Regions from separate parts of the Mesorhizobium sp. M0088 genome, predicted to be linked through region 1. Evidence: predicted binding sites of a transcription regulator. Region 1 holds the regulator's gene; each other region holds the start of a gene.

Region 1 (3,273 bases):
AAGATAACGCTCGACGAAGAAGACATCTACGACAAGAACATCGATGTCGTCGAACTCAGGGCGCGCGTCGGCATGGTGTTCCAGAAACCCAATCCGTTCCCCAAGTCGATCTACGAGAACGTCGCCTATGGCCCGCGCATCCACGGATTGGCCAAGCGCAAGGCCGACATGGATCAGATCGTCGAGTCGAGCCTGAAGAAGGCGGCAATCTGGAACGAGGTGAAGGACCGTTTGCAGGAACCTGGCACGGGTCTTTCCGGTGGCCAGCAGCAGCGTCTGTGCATTGCACGCGCCATCGCCGTGTCGCCCGAGGTGATCCTGATGGACGAACCGTGTTCGGCGCTCGACCCGATCGCCACTGCTCGCGTCGAGGAACTGATCGACGAACTGCGCCAGAACTATACGATCGTCATCGTCACCCATTCGATGCAGCAGGCAGCGCGCGTGTCGCAGCGCACCGCGATGTTCCATCTAGGCTATCTGGTCGAGGAGGGCGCCACCGACAAGATGTTCACCACCCCCGACGACAAACGCACCCAGGACTACATCACCGGCCGGTTCGGCTGAGCTCAGGCATATGAGGGACGAAGATCATGGGTGAACATACCGTTGCATCTTTCGATGAGGATCTGGAGCAGATCAGCCAGCTGATCCGCGACATGGGCGATCTCGCCCGCTCGATGGTCAGTGGCTCGACCAAGGCTTTGCTCAATTCGGACAATGCGCTGGCGCAGCGCGTGGTTTCCGATGATGCCATCATGGATGCACGCCAGCGCGAGCTGGACGATCGCGCCATCACGCTGATCGCCAAGCGCCAGCCAATGGCCAACGATCTGCGTGCGGTGGTCGGTTCGATCCGCATGGCCGGCGACCTCGAGCGCATCGGTGACCTTGCCAAGAACATCGCCAAGCGCGTCGGCACTGTCGGGCTGAGCGTTACGCCGCACGACCTTTCGCATTCGATCGACGCGATGGCGCAGCTGGTGCTGATCCAGGTGCAGGGGGTCGTCGACGAGTATGCCGCCGCTGACGCGGCTGCGCTTGCCACGCTCAGAAACAATGATGAACGCATCGACGTCAAATACACCTCGGTATTCCGCGAGCTGCTGACCTACATGATGGAAGATCCCCGCAACATCACGGCGTGCACGCACCTGTTGTTTTGCGCCAAGAACCTCGAGCGGATCGGCGACCACGTGACCAACATCGCCGAAAATGCCTACTATGTTTTGACCGGCACGCAGCTGCCAGCCAATCGTCCGAAGCAGGACGAGACGGCAATGTCCGCGCCAGCGGCATAACAGGGGTGACCAGCCGATGATCGCACCACGCATCATGGTGGTGGAGGATGAGGAGCCGCTAGGCGTGCTGCTCCGCTACAATCTTGAATCCGAAGGTTACCAGGTCGAGGTGGTGACGCGCGGCGACGAGGCCGAAATCCGGCTGCAGGAGAACGTTCCCGATCTTCTGGTGCTCGACTGGATGGTGCCTGCGGTTTCGGGCATCGAACTCTGCCGGCGCCTGCGAATGCGTCCCGAGACCGAGCGGCTGCCGATCATCATGCTGACCGCGCGAGGCGAGGAAAGCGACCGCGTGCGCGGCCTGTCGACCGGCGCCGACGACTATCTGGTCAAGCCCTTCTCGACGCCGGAGTTCATGGCCAGGGTCAAGGCGCTGCTGCGCCGGGCCAAGCCGGAAGTGCTGTCCAGCGTGCTGAAGGTCGGCGATATCGTGCTCGATCGCGAGTCGCACCGTGTCTATCGCAAGAAGAGCGAGATCCGGCTTGGGCCGACGGAATTCCGCCTGCTCGAATTCATGATGCGCCATCCAGGCCGCGTGTTCTCGCGCAGCCAGCTGCTCGACAATGTCTGGGGCGAGACGATCTACATCGACGAGCGCACGGTCGACGTGCATGTCGGCCGGCTGCGCAAGGCGGTCAACAATGGCCGTATGCCTGATGTCATCCGCACGATCCGTGGCGCCGGATACGCCATCCGAGAGGACTGAACTCCCTCGTTTGAACTCACGCCACGTTCTTGCCGCCGAAACCGGATCTTGCCTGCACGCCCGGCGCAAAAATCTCCTGATCGACGAAGATCAGCGCCCGCATGGCGCAGCCTTCGCGGATCAGCGGCAGTTCGTTCGGCTCGGTGTCGAAGGAAATCGATTTGGAATGCTGGCCGCCGGCGGTCTGGGCAATCGCTTGCCGCAATGCCGGCTCGATCAGGTCGAAGGCGGCGGCGCTGACACCGACCATGGCGACCGGCGCCGGATCGATCAGCGCGAACAGGCTGCCGAGGCCGTAGCCGAGCGCTTCGCCGGCCTTGCGATAGGCTTCCCGTTCGGGTCCGTCACCTTCGCGGGCCGCGGCAGCCAGGGCGCGCATGTCGGCGTCGCTGACATCGGCAACGGGTTCTGCATCCTCGCCCATCTGCCTGGCGTTGCGCCAGATGGCGTAATTGCCCGCATAGGCTTCGACGCAGCCGCGCCGTCCGCAGCGACATAGCGCGCCGTTCGGCCGATGGATCATGTGGCCGAATTCGCCGCCCGAAGAATGGGTGCCGGTGAACAATTCACCCTTCAGCACCAGTCCCATGCCGATGCCGTGCGACAAAAGGATAGCGATGAAATCGTCGCGGTAACGATCGGGGTCGCGCCAGCGCAGCGCCACCGCCATCATGTTGCAGTCGTTCTCCATTATGGCAGGGATGCCGAACTCGTCTTCGAATATGTCAGCGAAGGCGATGTCGGTGTGCGGCGTGATCGGCGACCACAGCATGGCGCGGGCACGGGTGTCGGTGATGCCCTGGATGGCCAGCGCGATGCGGGCGATGCTGCGCACGTCCAGGTCGGGATCTGCCAGGCGGCGCCGCACGATGGCCGTGCATTCCCCGATCAGCGACTCGCGCGACATCGTCAGCGTGTCCAGCCGGCGCTGTTCCTCGGATATCACCTGGCCGGCATAGTCGATGACGGCGACGGAGAGGAAGTTCAGCGACAGCACCACGGTCATTACCGCGGCCGCTTCCGGATTGAGACTGAGGCCGACCTGCGGCCGGCCGCGTTTGAGCGAGCCGGCCTCGCTCGGCTTGCTTTCGGTCAGGATGCCTTCGACGATCAGGTCGGATGAAATCGCCGAGATGGTCGAATGGCTGAGGCTTGTGGTCGCGGCGATCTCGGTTCGCGACGGCTGTCCGGCGCGGCGCACTGCCGCGATCACCATGGCGCGGTTGCGGCGGCGCAGATCGTCGTGGCGGATTCCGACCGACATGT
Region 2 (3,273 bases), on a different contig from region 1:
AGCAATTCCTGCGACACCTGCACCTCGCGCGTGCGGTCGCCGTTCGGCTCCGGTGTCAGCGAGATGCGGATGGTGTCGCCGATGCCTTGCTGGAGCAGGATGCCCATGGCGGCCGACGAAGCGACGATGCCCTTCGAGCCCATGCCGGCTTCGGTCAGGCCGAGATGCAGCGCATGATTGGAGCGGGTGGCGAGTTCGGTATAGACGGCGATCAGGTCCTGCACGCCGCTGACCTTGGCCGACAGGATGATTTTTTCGCGGCCAAGGCCGATCTCTTCCGCCATCTCGGCCGACAGGATCGCCGACTGCACGATCGCCTCGCGCATCACCTCCTGCGCCGTCAGCGGAAAACCCTTGTCCTGGTTGTCGTCCATCAGCCGGGTCAAAAGCTCCTGGTCGAGCGAGCCCCAGTTGACACCGATGCGCACCGGCTTGTCGTGCCTGATCGCCATCTCGACGATATCGGCGAACTGCCGGTCCTTCTTGTCCTTGAAGCCGACATTGCCGGGGTTAATGCGATATTTGGCCAGCGCGTCGGCGCAGGCCGGGTGATCGGCCAAAAGCTTGTGGCCGATATAGTGGAAATCGCCGACCAGCGGCACGTTGATGCCGAGCCGCTGAAGCCGCTCATGAATGCGCGGCACGGCGGCGGCGCTCTCGTCGCGATCGACGGTGATGCGCACGATCTCGGAGCCGGCCCGGTGGAGGGCTGCGACCTGCGCAACCGTCTGGTCGATATCGGCCGTGTCGGTGTTGGTCATCGATTGGACGACGACAGGCGCGCCGCCGCCGACGACCACGCCGCCGACATCGACGCCGACCGACGTGCGGCGGGGGAAAGGAGAGGAAAAATATCCGGTCATGCCGGCAGCCTTTTGTCTCTGGGGCATCTTGTGTCCTGCATGGACGCACAACGACGCCCCGGGCCGATGCGCTGAGGTCCGGGCATGAGGTGGAGGAGCAAAGATGGCTTGTCAATGGCGACAGGTCGCCACTGGCCGGAATCGCCCGCCGCCGGCGACCAGAAACAATCGATGATCTGGCGAAACGGGCGACGGCCGAAGCGGAGATTGAGCCGGGTGCAAGTCCAGCTTCGGCTGACAGACCGGTGCTGGAAAATCAAAACCCTCCACGCCGGCGGCGGGGTGCCGCCGGGAAAAGAGGCCGCGGATATGGGGCGGCTATGTCAGGAGGGCATCAATGCGTGGTCGGTTTGCCTCTTAGTTTTTCAATCTCGTCCTTGAGTGCCAGCTTGCGTCGCTTGAGATTCACGATTTCGAGGTCGTCTACCGATGGATGATTCATCGCGTCATCGATTTCACGTTCGATGTCGCCGTGTTTCCGCTGCAACTCATCAAGATGGGATGCAAGAGACATGATTGGTTCTCCCTTTCATGGTTTTCCTCGATTGCAACCGTCACGGCGCGTCCACCGCAGGTTCGCTTCTGTGACGGCACAATGACACTGTGCCACCATCCGGCCGCGATGTCGAATGATCCGTGGTAGCATTCCACGACACCTTGAAATGTGATATGGGCTGCACGCCGGTGACAAAACACCCGGTCCCGCCCAATCAGGCCCAGTTTTGGGCGCCGCAGACGTGCAGACGGTAGAGAATGTCCGATCAGGAACAGGCCGATATTCGCCTAGAATTTTCCCGCCTGAAGCAGGAACACGCCGATTTCGATGCGGCCATCAACGCGATGATCGCCATGGCCTGCGATCCGCTGCAGATTCAGCGCATGAAGAAGAAGAAGCTGTTCCTGAAGGACCGGCTGATGGCGCTGGAAGACAAGATCATTCCCGACATCATTGCGTGAGTTGGCGTTCGCTCGCTCGCGCTACACGGCGATCGAAAGCTTCGCGGCACGATCACGCAGCAGGCCGATAAGTTCGCCGGTCCGCCCCTCGGATGTATCGATGGGGACCACCAGGCACATCGTCGCCTCGACCTTGCCCGGCGCTGAAAACACCGGCGCGGCAAGGCACTTGGTATAGGCATCGACAAGGCCTGAAGTGACGCAATAGCCGGTGATCCGCGCTTTTGCGATGTCGGCGACGAAATCGTCGAGCCGCAGTTTGCGCCCGTCGGGCAGCACGAGATCGTCGTTTGACACCATGTCTTCGATCTCAGCCTTCTCCAGCCCCGCCAGAAGCAGCCGCCCCGAGGCTGTCCAGGGCAGCGGTATCTGCAAGCCGGTGGCGGAACTGATGCGGAACGGCCTGGTGCCGGGACTCGCATGGACGATCGTATAGCGGCCGCTCTGCAGCATGCACAGTTCGGAAGTCTCGCCGGTCTCGCGCGACAGATTGTCGACCTCTTGGCGCCCCCGCCTCAACAGGTCGTTGCCCCGCACATAGTCCATTCCGTAGAGATAAAGCTTCTTGCCGAAATAGACGCGATTGTCGTCGCCTTGCATTTCCAGCAGTCCCGCATCGACCAGCGACCGCACAAGCGTATAGGTCGTCGAGCGGGGCGCGTTCACGCCCTTGGCAAGGTCGCCAATGCCGATCGCGCGCTGGGTCGTGTGAAGAAACTCCAGAATCTCGAGCACCCGGTTGAGCCCCTTTTCTCGGGAGCCCGAAATCTTCTCGCCGGCTGAAAGTGCCGAGGCATTGCCATCTTGCATTGTTGATACCCGGTGTTAGTATCTGTCCTGTACAGGATACACGCGTCTCTTGTAAGAGACAATCGCTTTGACGTCACTGACGCGTGTATTGCCTGTGCAAGGGGAACACAAACGAAAGGAGGTCGCCGTGAACGACACATCCGGAAGACGTGATTTTCTGAAATTGGGAATGGCGGGACTGGCCGCGGCCGGCGTCGTGGGTGCGGCGGTAACCGTCGATGCCCAAAAGGCCGCTGCCCAGGCAGCACCCGACAGCCTGCTGCGCACCGTGCTCGATCGCGGCAAGCTGATCGTCGGCACCGGCAGCACCAATGCGCCGTGGCACTTCGAGAACGATGCCGGCGAACTCGTCGGCATGGACATCACCATGGGGCGCATTCTTGCCAAGGGCCTTTTCGACGATCCGACCAAGGTCGAGTTCGTGATGCAGGATCCGGCACAGCGCATCCCCAACGTCACCACCAACAAGGTCGACATCACCATTCAGTTCATGACGATGAGCGCCCAGCGCTCGCAGCTAGTCAATTTTTCCCGGCCTTACTACGTGGAGGGCGTCGCCCTGCTGAGCCTTCCGACCGCCGAGAACAAGACCTTCGACAAGCTGCTTGCCGGCGGCTCGGCGACACGCGTCTCCATCCTGCAG
Region 3 (3,273 bases), on a different contig from region 1:
CGTTGGCGATTGCGGCTTCGCCACCTTTTACCGCGACATACATCTTACGCCTCCATCGTCTTAATGCGCGTCGTGCGCGGCAGGCAGGCAATGCCGCCTGATGTGACGAGGATGATGTCGACGCCACGCGGAAAGCGCTTGATGTTCTGTTTCCACTGCTCGACGAAATGGCGCGGCATCTGTGCCGGCGCGATCGTGGCGCTGGTTTCGATGCCGGGACCTTCGAGCAACAGCGGCGTGCCGGAGACGAGATCGCCGACTTGCAGGATCAACGTGGTCGAACGGTCGGGATAGTCCTGCGTGCCCTGCGAAAAACCATCAAGCGACATCATCTCGGCCGGGGCCGCGATGAAGGCGAAATGCGCATCGGCCGGTGTGTTGGCCACGGGCGCGCCAGTGTGGAACCCAAGCCAGGATCTGATCGCGGCGGAAGCTTGCAGGGCCTGGTCGAGCCAGAGCGGGGTGTCGTTGTCGCACAGCGCCAGTGCGATGGCGCCGGCGGTCGCCGAGAGCGGCGCCATCGGGCGGGCGAAGGCCGGCAGCGGCTGCACGCTGCCCGGCCGAGCCATTGCGTCCATGACGGCGCGGAACACGGTCTGGGCGTCGAAGACCGGATCGGCGAAACCGCCCTCGATCGATTGCGCTGCAATGTCCATCAGTCTTCTCCGCGAACCATGGTGAAGAAATCCACCTTCGTTGCCGCCGTCTCGGCGCGGCGTTTTTCATGCGCTGCGGTCAGAGCCGACCGCAGGGGCGCTATCAGCCCGGTCTCGACCTCATTGCGGCGGGCAGGGTCCTGCCACAGCGCGTCGGCAATGGCCGCCAGCTTCGCCTTCTGCTTGTCGCGGCCAAGCGCATAGCAATGGCCGACCTGACCGGAGGGCAGCCGGACGGTGGCGCGGGTAACGGTCGCCTCGCCGACATTGAAAGGGGCGCCGCCGCCGCCGATGCGGCCGCGCAGGGTGACAAGGCCGGTTTCGGGGCCGCGCAGCAACTCGGCGTCCGAAGGCAGTCCGGCCTCATTCCAGAGCCGTACGATGTCATCGCCGCTGGATTGCGTAAGGGTTGCCATGGCGGCTTTGCGCTCGGCCTGGTCGCGGGCTTCCTGTCCTCGCATCAGCAGCATTCCTCTTTGTCAATTTGTCTATTGATGTAGACAACTATACAAATTATATCTATTATCTAACGCGTGTCCATGACGGGTGGATGACAGCGATAGAAGACTGGGCGCTGGAAGGTTGGGGCAATGATGGTCGGGCGGCTGTTAGCGGACAGCATCGAGCGGCGCAGTGGCGTTTCGCTGTGGCGGCAGATCGCCGACAAGATCCTGCATGCGATCGCCATCGGCGATTTCACGGAGAATGCAGCGCTGCCGCCGGAGGTGGCGCTGGCAGAACGCTATGGCGTCAACCGTCACACGGTGCGCAACGCCATATCAGCCCTTGTAAGGGAAGGCGTGCTGCGGGCCGAGCAGGGGCGCGGCACCTTCGTGCTGTCGCGCAAGCGGCTGTCCTATCCGATCGGGGCGCGCACACGTTTTTCGACAGGGCTGCAAGGGCAAACGACGGAACGGCACATCGTCCTGCTCGCCTCGTCGGTCGAGCCGGCCAGCCAGCGCGTCGCCGAGGGACTGGGTCTTCCCAAGGGAGCCGATGTGATCCGGCTGGAAACGCGCGGCGAAGCCGACGGACGGCCGGTGTCGCGCGCTGCCGGCTGGTTCGAGGCCCGGCGCTTTGCCGGCATCGATGCCGCGATGGCGGAAACAGGGTCGATCACCGCATCGCTGGCGCGTTTCGGCATCGACGACTATCTCCGGCAATCGACCGTGCTGTCGGCGCGCCATGCCGATGCGGCGGACCTTGCCGACCTCGACCTGCAGCCGGGCGCCATCGTGCTGGTCACGGTTGCCGTCAACGTCACGCCGGGCGGCCAGCCGATCCAGTTTTCCGAGTCGCGCTTTCCGGCCGAACGGGTGGAGCTGAAGCTGTCGGCGCTGTAGGGAGTGCCCGGCCCAGCTCGGCCGCATTCACTTGCCAGCGGCGGCGCATTTGAGGACCGGCTTCGCCGTTTGCCATGTTATGATCCGACCTCGATCACAGCCTTGATCAGGCCGGATTTCTCATGTGCCCAACGAGCCAGATCGCGCGGCGTGCCGGCGAGTGTGGTGCGGTGTGTAACGAGCTTGGCCAGGGGAACGGCGCCGTTGCGGATCGAGGCGGCGACGTGATCGAAGTCGGCGCGCAAGGCGTTGCGGCTGCCGATCAGCGTCATCTCGCGCTTGTGGAATTCCGGATCGGAAAAGCTGATGTCGTCCTTGACAACGGAGACCAGTACCAAGGTGCCGCCATGCGCGACATGGGCAAAGGCCGACTGCACCGACTGGGTGTTGCCGGTGGCGTCGAAGACCACATCGAAGCCTTCGCCTGATGTCGCTTGCCTGACCAGATCGGGCACCGCGCCGCGCGAGCCGTCGAGGGTCTGGAAACCAAGCTCATTTGCGGCGAAGGCGAGCCTTTCACTGCTCATGTCGAGCAGCGTCACGTCGAGTTCGGCGATGCGGGCGAAGATGGCGGTGCCGAGCCCGATCGGGCCGGCGCCGATGACCAGCGTGCGGGCGCCGGGGTCGGCGCGGGCGCGCCGCACGGCATGCGCGCCGATGGCCAGGAACTCGACTGCGGCGGCGTCGGCCAGCGACAGGCCGTTGGCCGGATAGAGATTTTGCGCCGGCACCAGGATCTGTTCGCACATGGCGCCGTCGCGATGCACGCCCAGCACCTCGATCCTGACGCAGCAATTGGGCTTGCCGTGCCGGCAGGCGATGCACTTGCCGCAGGAAAGATAGGGGTTGATCACCACGGGCTCACCAACGGCAAGATCGACGCCGTCGCCGGTCTCGACGATCGTTCCCGACACCTCATGGCCCATGATGCGGGGATAGGCGAGGAACGGGTGCTTGCCCTCGAAAATGTGGTAGTCGGTGCCGCAGATGCCGACATGGCTGACCGCCACCAGCGCCCAGCCGGGAGGCGGTGCCTCTGGTGCGGGCCGGTCTTCAAGGACGAGATCGCCGGGCGAACGGCAGAGGACGGCTTTCATGCGCTAATCCAGTCATGAAATCGCCGGCCCGTTGGTGTGGCGGGCCGGCGGTTGATTGCGGGATCGCTACTTGCCGCGGCGGCGCAGGCCGTCGAAGTAGACGATGATGATGATCAGCGCGCCGGTGATGATGCGCTGCCAGAACGAATTGACGTTGAGCAGGTTGGCGCCGTTGTT

The links. The regulator PhoB, encoded in region 1, activates phosphate uptake and scavenging genes when phosphate is short. The targets are predictions, from matches to a motif close to TGTCATNNANCTGTCAT.
Region 2: a site for PhoB is predicted at 1,448-1,464, ahead of NKJ67_RS34935 (YdcH family protein). Genes of this name have one in related genera too.
Region 3: a site for PhoB is predicted at 1,196-1,212, ahead of phnF (phosphonate metabolism transcriptional regulator PhnF). Genes of this name have one in related genera too.

The regions. Positions count from the first base shown of each region.
Region 1 covers NZ_JAMYUI010000013.1:33,832-37,104, forward strand. Annotated here, with positions in the region: gene pstB (phosphate ABC transporter ATP-binding protein PstB) at 1-567, shown strand, start outside; gene phoU (phosphate signaling complex protein PhoU) at 594-1,301, shown strand; gene phoB (phosphate regulon transcriptional regulator PhoB) at 1,318-2,007, shown strand; gene NKJ67_RS16875 (ROK family protein) at 2,024-3,271, opposite strand.
Region 2 covers NZ_JAMYUI010000057.1:478-3,750, reverse strand. Annotated here, with positions in the region: gene ispG (flavodoxin-dependent (E)-4-hydroxy-3-methylbut-2-enyl-diphosphate synthase) at 1-863, opposite strand, end outside; gene NKJ67_RS34935 (YdcH family protein) at 1,198-1,377, opposite strand; gene NKJ67_RS34930 (YdcH family protein) at 1,617-1,820, shown strand; gene NKJ67_RS34925 (IclR family transcriptional regulator) at 1,842-2,630, opposite strand; gene NKJ67_RS34920 (transporter substrate-binding protein) at 2,758-3,273, shown strand, end outside.
Region 3 covers NZ_JAMYUI010000005.1:32,477-35,749, forward strand. Annotated here, with positions in the region: gene NKJ67_RS07485 (carbon-phosphorus lyase complex subunit) at 1-43, opposite strand, end outside; gene phnH (phosphonate C-P lyase system protein PhnH) at 45-656, opposite strand; gene phnG (phosphonate C-P lyase system protein PhnG) at 656-1,117, opposite strand; gene phnF (phosphonate metabolism transcriptional regulator PhnF) at 1,250-1,999, shown strand; gene NKJ67_RS07505 (zinc-binding alcohol dehydrogenase family protein) at 2,077-3,096, opposite strand; gene NKJ67_RS07510 (ABC transporter permease) at 3,163-3,273, opposite strand, start outside.